2 regions of the Undibacterium sp. TC9W genome follow, and region 1 is predicted to be linked to the other one. Evidence: predicted binding sites of a transcription regulator. Region 1 holds the regulator's gene; the other holds the start of a gene.
What was found. The regulator FliA, encoded in region 1, starts transcription of late flagellar genes. The targets are predictions, from matches to a motif close to CTAAAGTTTNNNNNNNNNNNGCCGNTA.
Positions count from the first base shown of each region.

Region 2: a site for FliA is predicted at 5,100-5,126, ahead of ACO0LN_RS11640 (flagellar protein FlaG). Genes of this name have one in related genera too.

Region 1 is NZ_JBMPPJ010000005.1:275,353-283,850, reverse strand. It holds gene flhA (flagellar biosynthesis protein FlhA) at 1-703, shown strand, start outside; gene flhF (flagellar biosynthesis protein FlhF) at 700-2,046, shown strand; gene ACO0LN_RS09110 (MinD/ParA family ATP-binding protein) at 2,039-2,869, shown strand; gene ACO0LN_RS09105 (RNA polymerase sigma factor FliA) at 2,878-3,609, shown strand; gene ACO0LN_RS09100 (flagellar motor protein) at 3,591-4,331, shown strand; gene motD (flagellar motor protein MotD) at 4,362-5,213, shown strand; gene ACO0LN_RS09090 (flagella synthesis protein FlgN) at 5,381-5,872, opposite strand; gene flgM (flagellar biosynthesis anti-sigma factor FlgM) at 5,876-6,181, opposite strand; gene flgA (flagellar basal body P-ring formation chaperone FlgA) at 6,309-7,034, opposite strand; gene flgB (flagellar basal body rod protein FlgB) at 7,220-7,624, shown strand; gene flgC (flagellar basal body rod protein FlgC) at 7,640-8,044, shown strand; gene ACO0LN_RS09065 (flagellar hook assembly protein FlgD) at 8,067-8,498, shown strand, end outside.
Region 2 is NZ_JBMPPJ010000007.1:39,789-48,286, forward strand. It holds gene ACO0LN_RS11615 (M48 family metallopeptidase) at 132-1,139, opposite strand; gene ACO0LN_RS11620 (YjgN family protein) at 1,136-2,224, opposite strand; gene ACO0LN_RS11625 (lipocalin-like domain-containing protein) at 2,376-2,942, opposite strand; gene ACO0LN_RS11630 (quinone oxidoreductase family protein) at 2,944-3,936, opposite strand; gene ACO0LN_RS11635 (LysR family transcriptional regulator) at 4,065-4,931, shown strand; gene ACO0LN_RS11640 (flagellar protein FlaG) at 5,180-5,566, shown strand; gene ACO0LN_RS11645 (putative zinc-binding metallopeptidase) at 5,578-6,513, shown strand; gene ACO0LN_RS11650 (pyridoxal phosphate-dependent decarboxylase family protein) at 6,722-8,185, shown strand; gene ACO0LN_RS11655 (ATP-grasp domain-containing protein) at 8,190-8,498, shown strand, end outside.

The DNA.
Region 1 (8,498 bases):
CTGGATAGACGCCGCACTGCGTGAGCAGGCGCAAGCGATGGGGTATACCGTGGTCGATTCTGGCACCGTCATTGCCACTCATCTGAATCACCTGATCACCAGCCATGCCGCTGAATTGCTGGGCCGTCAGGAAGTACAGTTGTTGATGGATCACCTTGCAAAAGACATGCCAAAAATGGTGGAAGAACTGGTGCCAAAAGCCCTGCCCCTGTCCATCCTGCAAAAAGTATTGCAAAACCTGCTTATCGAAGGTGTGCATATCCGTGATATGCGTACCATTATTGAGACACTGTCTGAGCATACCATGCATACCCAGGATGCGAATGAGCTGACAGCCCAGGTCAGGATTGCTTTGGGCCGCGCCATCATCCAGCAAATCTTCCCGACCGGGAATGAGATGACCGTCATGACACTGGATAACCGTCTTGAACGCCTGTTGATGCAGGCCTTGCAAACCAGTGGGTCTGATGGCTCAGGCATAGAACCAGGTCTGGCCGATACCCTGGCAAGCCAGACCGAAGCAGCTGCCCAGCACCAGGAGCAAATGGGACTGACACCGGTCTTGCTGGTGCCCGCGCCATTGCGCGCCTTGCTGTCACGCTTCCTGCGCCGCAATTTGCCGCAACTTAAAGTCTTGTCACACGCAGAAGTACCTGAAACAAAAACCATTAGAGTCACCAGTCTGGTCGGAGGTCAATCATGAACGTCAGAAAATTTACCGCGAATACTTCTCGCGAAGCTTTGCGCATGTTGCGCGATGCTTTGGGGGCAGATGCCGTGATCCTGTCTAACCGTAATGTGGGCGGCAAGGTGGAGATTCTGGCCATGGCAGATGAAGCCATCAGCGCCATTGCACCGGATGCTGCAGAAGCACTTGCAATGCCAGAGATGCAGCCAATTCCGCAGGTGCCTCAGTTGCCACGCTTTGCGCCACGTTTCCAGAATGAGGACGCAGTCAGCCTGCATCGCCCTCTGGAAAGGCCAGTAGAGCGGAGCATGAATGTGCCTAGCTTCAAATCGCAGACAGGTGCGAGCAGCTTTGCCAGTGACATTGAGGCACCTGTCAATGCCAATGAGTTGAATAATGTTATGTCAGAAATCCGGGCCATGCGCAGCATGCTGGAATCTCAACTTGCAGAAATCTCCTGGACACAAACGCAAAAACGCCAGCCACAAAAAGCAGAAATCCTGCGTGAATTGCTGGCTACCGGTTTTAGCGCCAGTCTGTCACGCTATCTGGTAGAAAAACTGCCTGAAACTGGCAAGCTTGAAAATGGCCTGGATTGGATCAAGAATGTGCTGGTGCGCAATCTTTCTACTATCGACAATGAAAACGAAATGCTGGAAAAAGGTGGCGTGTATGCCCTGGTCGGCCCTACCGGTGTGGGCAAGACCACGACTACGGCCAAGCTGGCTGCCCGTTGCGTCATGCGACATGGTCCATCCAAGCTGGCATTGATCACGACGGACGGTTATCGTATAGGCGGTTTTGAACAATTGCGCATCTACGGCAAAATTTTGGGTGTCATGGTGCATGCGGTCAAGGATGAGGCAGATTTGCGCATCGCCTTGTCCGAGCTCAAGAACAAGCACACCGTCCTGATCGATACTGTCGGTGTCAGCCAGCGCGACAAAATGGTGACTGAACAGGTGGCGATGTTGTCTGGAACAGACACTCCAGTGAAGCGTTTGCTGTGCCTGAATGCGACTTCAACTGGTGAAACCTTGAGCGAAGTGGTGCGTGCTTATCAGGGCAATGGCCTGGCAGGTTGCATTTTGACCAAGCTCGATGAGGCAGCGACCATAGGTGGTGCGCTTGATATTGCGATACGCCAGAAGCTCATGGTGTATTACGTCGCCAGTGGTCAGCGTGTGCCAGAAGATCTGCATATCGCCAACAAACTGTATCTGATAGACCGAGCTTTCAAACTCAAGCGCGAAACAGCGGCTTTCCGTTATCTGGATGAAGAATTACCCTTGCTGATGGCGGGCGCGGTTTCCGCACAAGCATCAGGACGTGCTGGTCAGGAGGTGTCCCTTGGCTAGTTTCGATCAGGCAGAAGGCCTGCGCCGTATGCTGGCTGGGCCAAAACCACGGGTATTTACCTTTTTGTCGGCCTTGAGAGAAGATGAAAAGAGCGGCATGCTGGTGAATCTGGGTGTGTCACTGGCACGCCAGGGTAACCAGGTCTTGATGGTGGATACACGCTCTTCAGAAAACAGTGTGGGCGCCTGGTTGAATGCGAACCTTGATCAGACCTTATTGGATGTAGCGAGACAACAGCGTACAATGAAGGAAGCAGTCAAATTGGTGGCTGCTGGCCTGTCGGTGACGATGCTGGCCCGTCATGCATGGCTGCCGCCAGAAAATACACGGCAATTGTCCAAAGTGTTTGATGTGGCGGCCAACCGTGCGGACCTGGTTATCGTCGATAGCGAGATCAACCTGGATGACAGTTTTCCGCTGGCGACGCTGGATGACAGCGAGCTGGTAATACAGGTTTCTGCTGACCCCGACATGATCAAGGCTGCTTATGGATTGATCAAGCGTGTGAGCAACAGGCTGGGGCGGCGCGGTTATGGTATTTTAGTGTCCGGTGCATCGGAAAAAGAGGCAAGATTGATTTATACGAATATGGCGCAGGCGGCCAGCCGTTACCTGGCAGTGCCACTGCACTACGTTGGCCATGTGCCGGAAGATGAACACGTAAGAAAGGCTGCACATTTGGGACGCTCTGTGATTGATGCTTTTCCTAAAGCCCTTGCTTCGCTGGCATTCTCCCGGCTGGCTGAACAATTGGCAAAGACCGTGCGTTCCACCTTATGTGCAGAGGGAGTCCCTGAGCTGGGTGTCGGTCTCGGAATGTAATCAGAAAAATGTACACCGCGAGCGGAAAATCAGATAAAAACTTCCTTTTGAGGGAGCATGCGCCTCTGGTCAAGCGTCTGGCTTACCAGTTGAAGGCGCGCCTGCCTCCCAGTGTGGAGGTGGATGATCTCGTGCAGGCCGGTATGATAGGCCTGCTGGATGCCGTTAACCGCTACGAAGATACCCATGGCGCCCAGTTTGAAACCTATGCGGTACAACGCATACGCGGTGCCATGCTGGATGAATTGCGTAGTAGCGACTGGCTGCCGCGTGGCGTGCGCCAGAACATGCGCAAGATAGAAAATGCCATGAATGTGCTACAGCAAAAGCTGGGCAGGCCACCGCTGGAAACCGAGGTGGCGAAGTCGCTCAAGCTGAGCCTGGAAGAGTACCAGAACCTGCTGACAGACAGTGGCGGGCACCAATTGGTGTACTACGAAGACTTTCATGATGCGGATACCAAGGAACATTTCCTTGATCATTATTGTTCCGATGCGTCAGGTGACCCCTTGCAGGATTTGCTCAATGACGACTTCCGTGATGCCGTCATCGGTGCGATAGACAGCTTGCCCGAGCGGGAGAAACTGCTAATGGGTCTGTACTACGAACAGGAATTGAATCTCAAGGAAATCGGTGCCGTGATGGGCGTATCAGAGTCACGGGTCTCGCAATTACATAGTCAGGCTGTTGCCAGGCTCAGGGCATACTTAAGGGAGAAAGCGTGGACTGGGCTAGCGTAATCGGATTGATACTGGTGATATTTGGCATAGTCACCGGACAGTTGATGGAAGGGGGCAACCTGTCTTCGCTGGTGCAACCCGCCGCCTTTGTTATCGTGGTAGTGGGAACGCTGGGTGCAGTGCTGCTGCAAAGTCGGCTCAACACCTTCAAGCGCGGCATCCGTATGCTGCGTTGGGTGGTTTCCGAGCCCCCTGATACCAGCAAGAAGAATGTCGCTGATGCTTTGATCTGGAGTGTGGTTGCCCGACGTGAAGGCTTTTTGAGCCTTGAGCGTTATATGAATGCCTCATCCGACCCTTTCATCAGCAAGGGCCTGCGTCTGGTGATCGATGGCATAGACCCGATACGCCTGAAAGACATCCTCGACGTTGATATTTCATTATATGAAATGGAGCAACGCCAGGCTGCTAAAATCTGGGACGCTGCCGGTGGTTATTCGCCTACCATAGGCATTTTGGGTGCGGTGCTGGGACTTATCCATGTCATGGAAAATCTCAGTGACCCGTCCAAGCTCGGTGGTGGTATTGCCGTTGCCTTTGTGGCCACGATCTATGGCGTGGGCCTGGCTAACCTGTTATTTTTGCCCGTCAGTAATAAACTCAAGGAAATCATAGGCCGTGAAGTGACGCGCCGTGAAATGTTATCCGATATTTTTTATAGTATTGCTCTGGGCGACAGCCCGCGCGTGGTGGAAGAAAGACTGACCAATCACCGCAATTAAGCGATGCAGTGACATTGAAAAAATACACTTATGGCAAGAAAAAAATACCACGAAGAACCAGAAAACCATGAAAGATGGCTGGTTTCTTACGCGGATTTTATTACCTTGCTGTTTGCCTTTTTTGTTGTCATGTATGCCATCTCCTCGTTGAACGAAGGTAAATACCGGGTCTTGTCCAACTCACTGACTGGTGCCTTTGGTAAAGTCATGACGGTGAATCCCAAGCCTGTCGATGCGCAGCTTGAACAAAAAATCAAGCTCGATCCCTTGCCCCTGGTCAAAAACCGTATCAATGAAGCTTTGCGCAAGGAAAAAGCGCAAATGACGACCATGGCCAAAGATATCATGACCGTGCTGGAGCCTCTGGTACGTGAAGGTAAGGTCAGGGTGACGCAGACCAGCCGTGGCATTACCATAGAAATTAATGCCAGCCTCTTGTTCGCCCCTGGTGATGCGCGCCTGAATGTCGATTCCGTACAGGCACTGAGGGCAATTGCCGGTGTCCTCAAGATTGATACCCATGCGATACAGGTCGAGGGGCATACCGATAATTTGCCTATCAATAACCCCATCTTCCCGTCAAATTGGGAATTGTCGGCCGTACGCGCCAGTACGGTTGCCCGTTTGCTCACTGAAAATGGGGTGGATGAAAACCGTGTGACGGCAGTGGGGCAGGGGGCAAAACTGCCTGTTAGTGATAATGACACGCCGGAAGGGCGAGCCAGGAACAGGCGTGTATCCGTCACCATACTGGCAGTATTGCCTGAACCTGCGGTAGAGGTACCCTTGAGCCCAGCGTCAGGGCCGGCTGCAACATCATTGCCTGCGCAAGCGGCGCGACCAGCGGCGGCATCTTTGTCTGGCACGGCACCGGTGCCTTGAAAACCTGAAAATCCTGAAGATTAAGGAGTTTTGCCAGTTGCTGGCGGGATAGTCGGCGCAGTATGGTCAGCGCATACGGTCATGCTAGCGAAGTCGTGTTCAGAGTTAGTCGCCAGCGAAAATCACCAGCGCTTCATCAATGCGCAAGCAGGATCGCACAAGCACCATCAGGTGGCGATATAGCCCTTGCCTGGCGTAGTTTTGACGGTTGATTGACCGTTGGGGCCATACATGGAGCCGGCCTGATTATTGTTTTTTTGCAATAAATGCAAGGTTGCCTGGTTCAGCGATAGTCTGCGGTTGATCAGCAAACCATTAGTCCGGTTGTCTTCTTTGGCTTGCACGGTCAGTTGCAATAGTGCATCCCAGTCTTGTGCACTGGTTTGGGCGACGCCGGCTTGCTGCAAATAAGCCTGCATGCCGTCTATATCAGCATTAAATCCAAGTTCATTCAAAAAGTTGTTTCGTTTTTTTTCCAGTTCTGTCATTTTGATCACAAGCTGTCCCTTGCTCTGGGTAAAGTCATTGAGCTGGACTATATCGCTTTCGACCAATGCCGCCTGCTCTTGCTTGAGCAAATCAGCGAGCGAAGACATGATGCTCACCTCTTCTTGCAGGCATTGTTGAATAGCGCTATGTCCGGAACCTGTTGCGTTCATTTTTTAACGTTTTCTGGCGTTGAGCAAATCTTTAACTGTTTCCAGAAGCCCATCAGCGACTTTTTCCGAATTGACCTGGAAGCGTCCTTCGGAAATAGCCAGCTTGATAGCTTCCACCTTCTTCGTCTCAAACACAGCATTGCTTGCCTGCGTACTTTGCAAGGCTTGCAACTGTGAAGACAGGGTCGAAATTTGTACTTTCGACGAATTCGCCACGGGTACCGCGGTTTCTGCGGGTTTTTCCGTGCGAGCCTGTTGCGGGCTGACTGGCAGTCCGGCGGTCTTATTTAGTGCGTCATCAATTTTCACAGCGATACCCTCTAGTGTGGGACTTACAAACATCTACATCCAGTTTATCGGCTGTGTAATTTTAAACTTTAACCTTACTGTAAAAAAATATTGCATGTGCTTAATTCCATACACAAATATCTTGCCATCAGTAAACTATTTCTATAATGCCACCGTTCTTCGCAACCCCACTGATGGTTTGCCCTGAACTGGTCTTGGCCTTGGCAATCTGACCATCTGCTGCATTATTGAGGGCGATGGCATCTGTTGTCACCTGGAAACCTGGGCCATTGCTGATGATTCGCACCGATTGCCCTTGTTGCACGACCGCAGGGCTTTTGAGGGCGTCAAGGCGCATGACACCACCGGAAGCCATGGAAACCTGCATGGTTTTGCCTATCGCCTGTTCAGGCGCGGTGATGACGCCGGCGGGCATTTTCGCAATATCGCCCCTTTGTTTGCTTAAATCGCTGAGTGAGATGACTTGCCCATGGGTAAGCGCATTGGCTGCCACGTAATAGTCTGCCGTCACTTGTACGTTCGCCTGCAAATACACCAGCCAGGGTGCGGGAGCAGTGCAGCGTATTGCCAAGGTGACTTTCCCCCAGGGTTTGCTGCCCGGTAATAAATAAGGGTTGGGGTTGTCGCAGGCTTGCAGATTGAGGCGTTTATCGACTTCGCCTACTGTTACCTGTACATCATTGCTGAGACCTGATGCCTGTAGTGTCAAAAAGTCCAGAGCGATCTTGCGCAACTGCGCAGCATCCTGGACCTGGCTGATGGGCGCAGCCTGACTAAGACATGTCAGGCTCATCAAGGACAGAGCCAAAACTTGCTTGTAGTTGGGTTTGCTGTATATCTTTGCGGCTTTCATCATGTTTCCTGCCGGGGTTGTGCTGAACTCCATTTTAGGATTCGTGGGCGTTTTTGAATGCCTGAATAAACGGGTTTTTCCCTTTCTGCTCGCCTGATCAAACTTGCGCCCCGACGAATAAGATGCAAGGTATAGAAAACCCTTGTGTGCCTTAAGCGCATGACGCGATGGCGAAGGAGAGGAAGATGGTTGGCAGGTTAGATGACTTTTTGAAATTCCATGAGGCTGCACTATCACTGCGTGGTCAGCGTCAGCAGTTGCTCGCATCCAATATTGCCAATGCTGACACGCCCAATTACAAGGCGAAGGACATCGATTTTTCCAGCGCGCTCAGTCATGCGTTGGGGCAAAACCTGAATCAGTCTCCAACCGCCTTAAGCAAGACTACAGATCAGCATATCGACACTCCGGGTAGTGTGGCAGGCATGACACCACAATATCGGCCCACGGTACAGGGTAGTGTTGATGGCAATACGGTTGATATGGATGTGGAACGCAATCAGTTTACCGACAATGCCCTGCGTTATGAGGCCAGCCTGACCATCATCAATATGCAGATCAAGAATATGTTGGCAGCCATACAGGGATAAACAAGGATAATCATCATGTCACTCTTTAATGTCTTCAATGTTGCCGGATCAGCCATGAGTGCGCAGTCACAGCGCTTGAACGTGGTGACCAGTAACCTGGCCAATGCCGACAGTGTCACCAGTTCAGACGGTACTCCTTACAAGGCCAAGCAAGTGGTTTTCAGCGCGGTGCCAGTTGCTGGCACGGCTTCTACCGCCGTCAAGGTAAATGAGGTTGTAGAAGATACTAATCCGCCTAAACTGATGTATGACCCAAAACACCCGATGGCAGATGAAAAAGGCTATGTCGCCATGCCGAACGTGAATGTAGTGGAAGAAATGGTGAATATGATTTCGGCATCACGTTCATACCAAAACAATGTAGAAGTCATGAATGCAGCAAAAACCATGCTGCTGAAAACCTTGACTTTAGGGCAATAAGATTTTCTGTAAGGAATAGATCATGGCTACTACCAGCGGCGTACAAAGCAGCACCGTCGATCCAACATTGCTGGCGACGATGAACGGAGCAAAAGCTTCGACAAATTCGACTGAAGATGCAAAAAACACGTTCATGACCTTGCTGGTCACCCAGCTCAAGAACCAGGATCCGTTGAACCCCATGGACAATGCCCAGGTGACTAGCCAGCTTGCTCAATTATCAACGGTCTCGGGTATCGATAAATTGAATGCATCTGTGACTGCCCTGGGTGCCAGTTTCCAGAGCGGGCAAAACCTGCAGGCTGCCAATATGATAGGCCATGGCGTGATAGCCCCGGGCAATACCATGGTAGTCACTGATGGCAAGGGGATTTACGGTGTTGAATTGCCACAGGCAGCCAGCAATGTCGAAGTGGTGATCCGTGACAGTTCGGACGTGGTCGTCAGAAAAATG
Region 2 (8,498 bases), on a different contig from region 1:
GGCAGATACTGCTGCCGTGATCAGCACCATAACAAATGGTGCTGATTTGTCGCTGCTTATGCTCAGTTTAAGTGTGCTCGAATGGAGACAGCCGGCTCAAGACCGTAATTAGTCGCGGTCTTGAGCTTTCCTCAATTATTGCCGCGTATGCGCATGACGCGTTCGCTACCGGAGGGGTGGCTGGAGATGTAAGGTGATATGCCAGGTGCCAGGGCTTCGAGCTTTTCAAAAGCTGCCGCCAGGTGTTCGCGGGCTATGCCATTGGCATCCATCATTTGCATGGCGTAGTCATCCGCTTCAGTTTCAGCATCGCGCGAATATTTCATATCCAGCATCAGCGTCGGTATATTGGCAATTACTGCTGACACGTCGCCAAACAGCAAAGTAGCGACGGCACCTACTGCAGAACTTTGTATGATACGGCGTGTCATGTGGCGTTCATGCAAATGCCCAAGTTCATGGGCCAGCACGCCCATGACCGCATCATCGTCCTTCATAAGGGCAATGATTTCATCGGTAATGATGATGTCGCCAGATGGCAGGGCAAAGGCATTTGGGCCTATGGCACTTTTACGAAACACCAGTTGATATTTAGGGCTGCCTTCACGCGGTGGGCGCAAGCGCTGGAAGCGTTCACGCAATTCTGCCTGTTTGGCTGCGGGCAGTTTTGACGGCTGGAATATATGCTTGTCCAAAAATTCCAGTACCCCGTCACCCAGCTTGCGCTCTACCGATACGGGGGTAGAGAACGCCGCCACCTTGGCTGCCGCAGGCAAGCCATAGAGGTAACCGAGGGTCAGGGTCATTATGACAGCCGCGAGAGCTGCCAGCGTGCCTGTCCAGCTCTGCTGCAATTGAACCACGGCAGAATCCTGGTAGCCAGTACTGTCAAGTATGGCATTGAAGCTGGTATGGTCATTTATTTCCAGGTAGGCACCATCGCTGAAGGTGACTTTGCGAGGGGCATGCCGGGTGCGCTCAGATACCCGCAATTCTGACAGCGGGCAACTGCGTATGACCGCTGCATGCAGTGTATTGCTGGCTTCGCATACCTGGGCGATATCGCCCTGCACCGAAAACTCAACCTGGTGCAGGCGCGAGGTTTTGCCATCAAAATAGATGGCGGCAACTTTGTTCATAGAGATAAATCAAAATCCAGTAAATCAGCCATGCCTTCGCCAGTTGCATTGACTTGTTCTTGTGTTTCAGCGATGAAGTCATCCAGGCTGCCATTGACTTCCAGTTGCAGGCTTTCAACGCGATAGCGCAGGGAACGAATTTGTGCAAACGGGATAAACAGGCCCAGGGTGCAAACAATACCAAGTATATTGGTGATGGCAATAAAAGTCATGCGACCCCATTGCAGATTGTTCCTGAACTGGTGATCACCGAGTTTGGTATGGTTCCAGATCAGGTTTTGCAGCAAGGTCAGGAAGATGGGGTAGATCGCAAACATCCACATATACAGGACGAAGACAAACAGGCCAAATGAGGACATCGCCGCAATATTTACTTTGTCACCTTGACCACCTGCAAACAAGGCCAACACTGTACTGCCAAAACCTACGCTAATAACAATAATGCCAGCCAGCATAATGCCTATACCGACCAGGTAAGCCCAGTAAAATTGACCAGCGCCAGCATTGAAAGAAAAATGTGTACTGCCGAAACGGCTTTCGTTGTGCTGGAATCTTTTCAGGCGTTGATGGAATACGGGGGCCAGCAAATACAGAGTGAACGCTGTCAGCAGCGGCCATAACAAGAAGGTGCTGTATGCCTGCCCTGCAGTGCCACGAAAACCAAAACGTATGCCACGGTAGCTGGAGTTATACAGCTTGAACTGCAAGCTCTTCCATACCAGCCATGGCATGACCACAACCATCATCAACATCATGGATAATCCCAGGATCATGCTAGGATCAAGTTTAAATGCTAACTGATAGCCAAAGAAAAAAACAAAAGCGACGATGCGACCCTTGAGTATGGCAATGGCATTCCCATGATATTCAAAACTGCTGCCACCCAGATGCGTGCTGGAATACAGGTAACGGTTGCGGCGTACCTTGGCCCAGGCAGAATAAATACCCAGGGTGATAATGCTGAGCAATAAATTAACTATCCAGATACGGAAATATTCGCTGCCACTTCCCCTGAACTCAAGTTGCAAAGTGCCACTTGATGATTGCTGACTTACTGAAAAGTCATTGTTTTGAAAGTTATCCATGCTTGTGTTTTTCCCATGCACTTTAATTTTTTTGGAGCTTGGACAATCGCATGGAGTTGATATTAAGTCAAGTGCATTAGCGCTTGCGACCTCTCATCGCAGATGCTTTACCACAAACTGTTGTGGAAAATAAATGGTTAAAGCAACTAGGCTAATGCAGCTTTTTCCAGGTGGAGATAGCAGTTGTGCCATTGCCGCTAGCGCCGGCGGGTACGCGATAACTAAGTACGTCAGCCTTTAACTCAAACTGCCGGGCCTGCTCACTGCCATCCCAGTTAGCGAAGGATGCATGTTCTATTCTGAAGACCAGCACATTTCTCTCGGTATCAATAAAGCAGCGACCATAGTGTGAGCTGGTATCGAGGGCCGCAGCGCGGTATTCTGCTTCCGTACCTTTGCGTTTGTCGCCTGCGGCAAACTTGCTGCGTTCGGATTTGTAGATTTGCAGTGAATAACGGCCAGTGCCATCAATGATGAGCAAGCCTTGCGGATTTGGCCCAAAGGTTTCGCCACGGCTGCCGTCGGCGCGAATTTCTGGTGCAGCCAACAGTGTCCAGGTACCTGCCAGGTATTTTTGTGCCTGTTCATTCTTATCAACTTCCTGTTCAGTGAAAGCGCTGACTGGCAGACTCAGGGCCAGCAGGCAAATCACAGCGATGATGTTGTTAATTTGGGTTTTCACTGAGGTTTTAACTGCGGTTTTAACTGCGGTTTTCATGTCATTTTCCTTGTTGTATATTTTTTGCTGTGTCACTGATTGCCAGTAGTAATTTGCCTGTCGTCTGGCGTGACTCCAGATCTGTATGGGCTCTGGCAGCCTGCTCCAGTGGATAAACCTGATGTATGCGCAAGCGCAATACGCCTTCGCGCAACCAGCCAAGAACCCGTTGGCTACGGTACTTGAGGCCTTCGGCGTCAGCAATGTGATGGGCGAGGGTGGGACGCGTGAAGAACAGTGAGCCCTGGCGGCACAAGTGCATGGGGTCTATCGGTGGCACATTCCCGCTGGACTGCCCAAACAAGACCAGGCTGCCTAAAGGGCGCAAGACAGCCATGCTGCCCAGATAAGTAGTCAGTCCGACTGAGTCATACACCACATGCACACCTTTTTGTTGGGTCAACTCCCTGGTCGCCACAACAAAGTCAGTTTCCGTATACAAAATCACGTGATCTGCTCCAGCGGCTTTGGTCAGCTCTGCTTTTTCCTCACTGGATACCGTGCTGATAACGATGGCACCCTTATGTTTCAGTATCTGGGTCAGCAATAAACCAACTCCGCCAGCACCAGCATGCACCAGCACGGTATCGCCAGATTGCACGCGATAACTGGTCTCGGTCAGATATTGCACGGTGACGGCTTGCAGCATGGCCGCTGCGGCTTCTAGCGTGCTGATTTCCGCTGGCAACGTGATCAGCTTCCATGCTGGAATCGCCAGGTATTCGCCATAAGAGCCAGGTTGTGACAGCCAGGCTACTCTGGTGCCGGGTGTTAGTTCCGCATTGCCTTCGACCACCGTGCCCGCACCTTCTGCCCCCGGTATGCAGGGCAGGGAAGCCGGGTTTTGTCCATTGCGCTGATACACATCGGCGTAATTGATGCCGGCGTAATCTACGCGTACCAGGACTTCCCCGTCTTTTGGCGTCGGCCTTGGCAGGTCGCGCACTTCAAGTACTTCTGACCCACCTTGTGAAAAAAATTGTATAGCTCGCATATTTCCTCGCTTTGCTGTAATCATCAGTTGCTCAGACCCTATGTCTGTTTATCTGATGTGCAGCTTAATTAAAACCGGATCGAAAGAAAATTACTGAAAAATTCGCCTGGACTGTGCATAATTGCACCATGATGAATTGGGATGATTTACGCTATTTTCTGGCACTGGTCGATTGCGGTACGCTGACCGGGGCTGCGCGTCGCCTGCAGGTAGAACATACGACGGTTGCACGGCGGATTGATGCGCTTGAGTCAGCATTGAAGCTGCGTCTGTTCGACAGACTGGTGCGCGGTTGGCAACTGACCACAGAAGGACATGACCTGGTTACCCACGCACGGGAAGTGGAAGAGCGCTGGTTCAATTTTGAGAGAAAAGCGCTCAGTACCAGCAAAATGGAAGGTATAGTGCGTATTTCTGCACCACCCAGTTTATCGACTTTTGTACTCGCGCCCCAGCTTAAAAAACTCTGCGCCAGTTTGACCGGCGTGGAGCTGGAGTTACAGGCAGAGCGCCACCAGGTCAGTCTGGGCAAGCGCGAGGCAGACATCGCTTTACGAATGGCGCGCCCACAAACGGCGGGTCTGGTGATCAAGCCTTTGGCCAGTGTGGGCTATGGATTGTACGCCAGCAAAACTTATCTGAAAAAGCGCAAGGAAGAAGATTGGGAATTTGTCGCCTATGAAAAAAACTCTGCAACGCCCCATCATCAATGGCTGGAAGATTATCTGGCGCAGCGCAAAGTCATGCTGCGCAGTAATGACCAAATGGTGCTGGCTCAATGCGCGGCGGCAGGCCTTGGCGTAACCGTATTACCGCATTATTTGCGCCAGAGTCACCGCGAGCTGCACCGTATTGAGCATCAGGCTTGTCCTCTGCGCAGAAAACTTTGGCTGGTCATGCATGATGATGTGCGCCGATCACCTAGGGTAAGGGCAGTGGCTGATGGATTGATCGACTTGTTTTCCAGCGCAGAAATGAATGACTTATTGTTATGAACAAGGTCGGTCCAGTTTGATAAAAATAAAACATTGATTTTTTATAATGTTATATTTAATATAATTCTATGAGGTCAGCCAAATGCTTGCTTACATCTGCTCATATATCTGTTCACCTATTCGTTCGCACTAAGCACCTATTAAATTAAGCTGCTTTCAAGAATAAACCTAAACTTTTGACAAAAACGACCGTAATACACAATATGCGGTAATCCGTCACGTGGTTTAATTTAGGGCTGGAGAGCAAAATGAGCATCAATCAAATAGCAGGTGGGGCCACTGGCGGTGTCAGTGTTGATACCCGGCAAGATGTCAAGGCTGCACCAGTCGTTGCTAAAGCGGCACCTGTACCGGTAGTTGCTGACGTCGCTAAAAGTGCGGTCAGCAAAGACAGCCAGCCCCAAAGTGATATTTCAGCTAAAGAACTCAAGAACTCTGTCGATCAGATCAACCGCGCCATAGGTTTGAATAAAAGCGTGAATCTCAACCTCGATAATGACTCCGGTAAAGTAGTGGTGCAGATTGTTGATAATGAAACCAATGTCGTTTTGCGCCAAATTCCTTCAAAAGAAGTGCTGGCTATAGCCCGTGATCTGGAAGGTAAAAAAGGTGTTTTGTTGAACGACCATGCATGAATGGATAAAGAGTGATTGTCAGCTCTGATGTTGAATACTGGTTAAAGCAAGCAAATCTTCCCCTCCCCGACAGGATAGGTAAAGCACCTGAAGAATTATTGGCCTATGTTGCGAAAGTGAATAAAAGCACTTCTGCTGACCGATTGTCTGCGCAAGCAGAACTTAATTCCGATTTTTTAAGCGATATCCGCGCAGCGATAGTGGACATGCCACCTTCTGTGCTGCAGCTTTTGGATAAACCCCTGCTGGGTGTCTATTTAGGGTGCGGCCTGGGATCATCTGCGGTGACTGACGTTGTTGCAGGCCCGGATGGTAAGGTGCTCGGCCTTGCGATACTTATGGATGCCGACGCTTTTTTAGGTCGCACTGCCAATGACTGGGCGAGCTGGAAAGAAAATACGCCATTTTTGCCGGGCTCGGCTTTTCAAGTCCATCTGCAAATTGAAGCAGCGGAAAACGATAACCGCAAAAATGCCATGCAGTTTTTGCTCTTGCATGAATTTGGTCATGTGCTGACTGCCAATAGCGAATTTTTACCCGACTGGTGGATAGGTTCGCAAAAATTCAAATCGACTGAAGAATATAGTTACTTGAGTCTGTCCTGGCAAATCGCCATGAACGGCGACATCATTCCTTTGCTCAGACATGATTTTGAGCACCGCAAGGACTTGCACTTCTATAGTGATCAGCAAGTTGCGGGAGATTTAATTCCCGGCATCTACAAGGCGCTGGAAAAAACCGGTTTTTCCAGTCTGTATGCCGCAACCAATGCCTATGATGATTTTGCCGAGGCTTTTGCCATGTATGTGCATAGCGTGATCATGGCAAAGCCTTATCGATTGAGCATTCGTTCTGGCGATGAAATTATCATGGAAGTGGCAGATTACTGGTCCAGCCCACGAGCCCGCTCCAGGAAACAGTTATTTGCTGAATACCTTGGTAATTGACAATTCTCCCCCTAAGCTCTGGACATAAGCAAGTGGAATAAAGCGTTGCCTTTAGGCCACTTCTTGCTATTGAACTATTCGTTTGCATCAATAAAGCAGCAAAATTTGCTTTATTCGGCACTTCATTTTCCACCCGCTCATCCATAATGTGAATAAGCTTAGGCGTTTCTTGTCTTTATGCTGCAATTATTCACGGATGGATATCTGAATGACCGTACCGCCAAAGAACTCACTGGATCCGGATGACTGGCAGGCCCTGCGTGCGCAGGGACATCGCATGCTGGACGATATCCTTGATTACGCAGAACACATACGCGAGCGCCCGGTGTGGCAAGTGATACCGGATGAAGTGCGCGCAAAGTTCCAGTCGGGTTTGCCAACTGCGCCGGCAGAGCTCGGTGACGTGCACCAACAATTCATGGAAAATATCTTGCCGTATTCAGTAGGCAATAGCCATCCTGGATTTATGGGGTGGGTGCAGGGTGGTGGCAACCCTGTCGGTACTTTAGCGGAGTTGCTGGCAGCGGGATTGAATGCGAATCTCGGTGGGCGTGATCATATACCGATAGAAGTCGAGCGTCAGATAACGCGCTGGGTCAGCGAGCTATTTCATTTTCCGGATACTGCCAGCGGCCTGTTTGTTACTGGCACGTCGATGGCTAACTTCATTGCCGTACTGGTAGCGCGGGCGCGCGCTCTGGGTGCAGAGGTAAGGCATCAAGGGCTCACGGCTTTTCCTGAACGGCTGGTGGCTTATACCTCAGCAGGAGCGCATGGTTGCGTTGCCCAGGCCATGGATATGGCCGGGATGGGGAGAAACGCCTTGCGCGTCATCCCCATGAATGCCAGCTTTGAGATGGATGTCGGCGCATTGCAGGCAGCAATTGTGGCAGACCGCGCGGCGGGATTGACGCCATTCATGCTGGTAGGTACTGCCGGTTCAGTGGATGTTGGTGCGATTGATGATTTGCAGACCCTGGCGGATGTCGCCAGCACTGAAAAATTATGGTTCCATATTGATGGTGCATTTGGTGCGCTGGGTATGCTATCTCCCTTTATTGCTGCACGCCTGGTTGGGATAGAGCGGGCTGATTCTATTGCCTTTGATTTTCATAAGTGGTTGCAAGTACCTTATGACGCCGGCTTTATTCTGGTGCGTGACAGCGATGCCCATTATGCGACCTTTGCCACGCCAGCCAGTTATTTGCGGCGTGAGAGCAAGGGCCTGGCAGGCGGCTCACCCTGGCCCTGTGATTTTGGCCCTGATTTGTCACGCGGCTTCAGGGCACTCAAAACCTGGTTCACTTTGCAGGTATACGGCGCAGAACGTCTTGGCCAGATGATTGCCCATACTTGCGAGCTGGGGCAGTATCTGAAAAACAGCATCCAGGCACATCCAAGATTTGAATTGATGGCACCGGTCGCCTTGAATATCGTCTGTTTCCGCTACCTTGTTGATGGCCTCAGTGATGAAGCCCTTGATGCACTCAATGCCCGTATCGTGATGGCCTTGCAAGAGTCAGGAATAGCGGCACCATCGACCACCATCATCAACAAGCGGCTTGCCATACGCGCGGCAATCGTCAATCACAGAACTACCTCTGCCGATATAGACGCTTTGCTCAATGCAACTCTCGCCATAGGCGAGCAAATTCATACTTCGGGTGATTGAGAATATGACCAATATCGACGAATCCCTTGTTGCAGAAAACAAGCCAGCGCAAAGTAAATTGATAGGCCTGGCACCTCTGATGCGCATTGCTTTTTCCGGTGGCGATTTAAAACCCCTGGGTAAAGAATTGATCGCCTATGCAGAAAAACATCCGCATGACGCGCATGCACTCATGAACCTGGCAACGGTATTAATCTTGCTCGGTCATCGTGATGCGGCTTTGTCCACCCAGATGGAGGCATTGCGCCTGCAGCCGCTGTATTCTGTCCCCACGACCCGCGAACCCACCTTGCGCCTGCTGGCACTCATGACA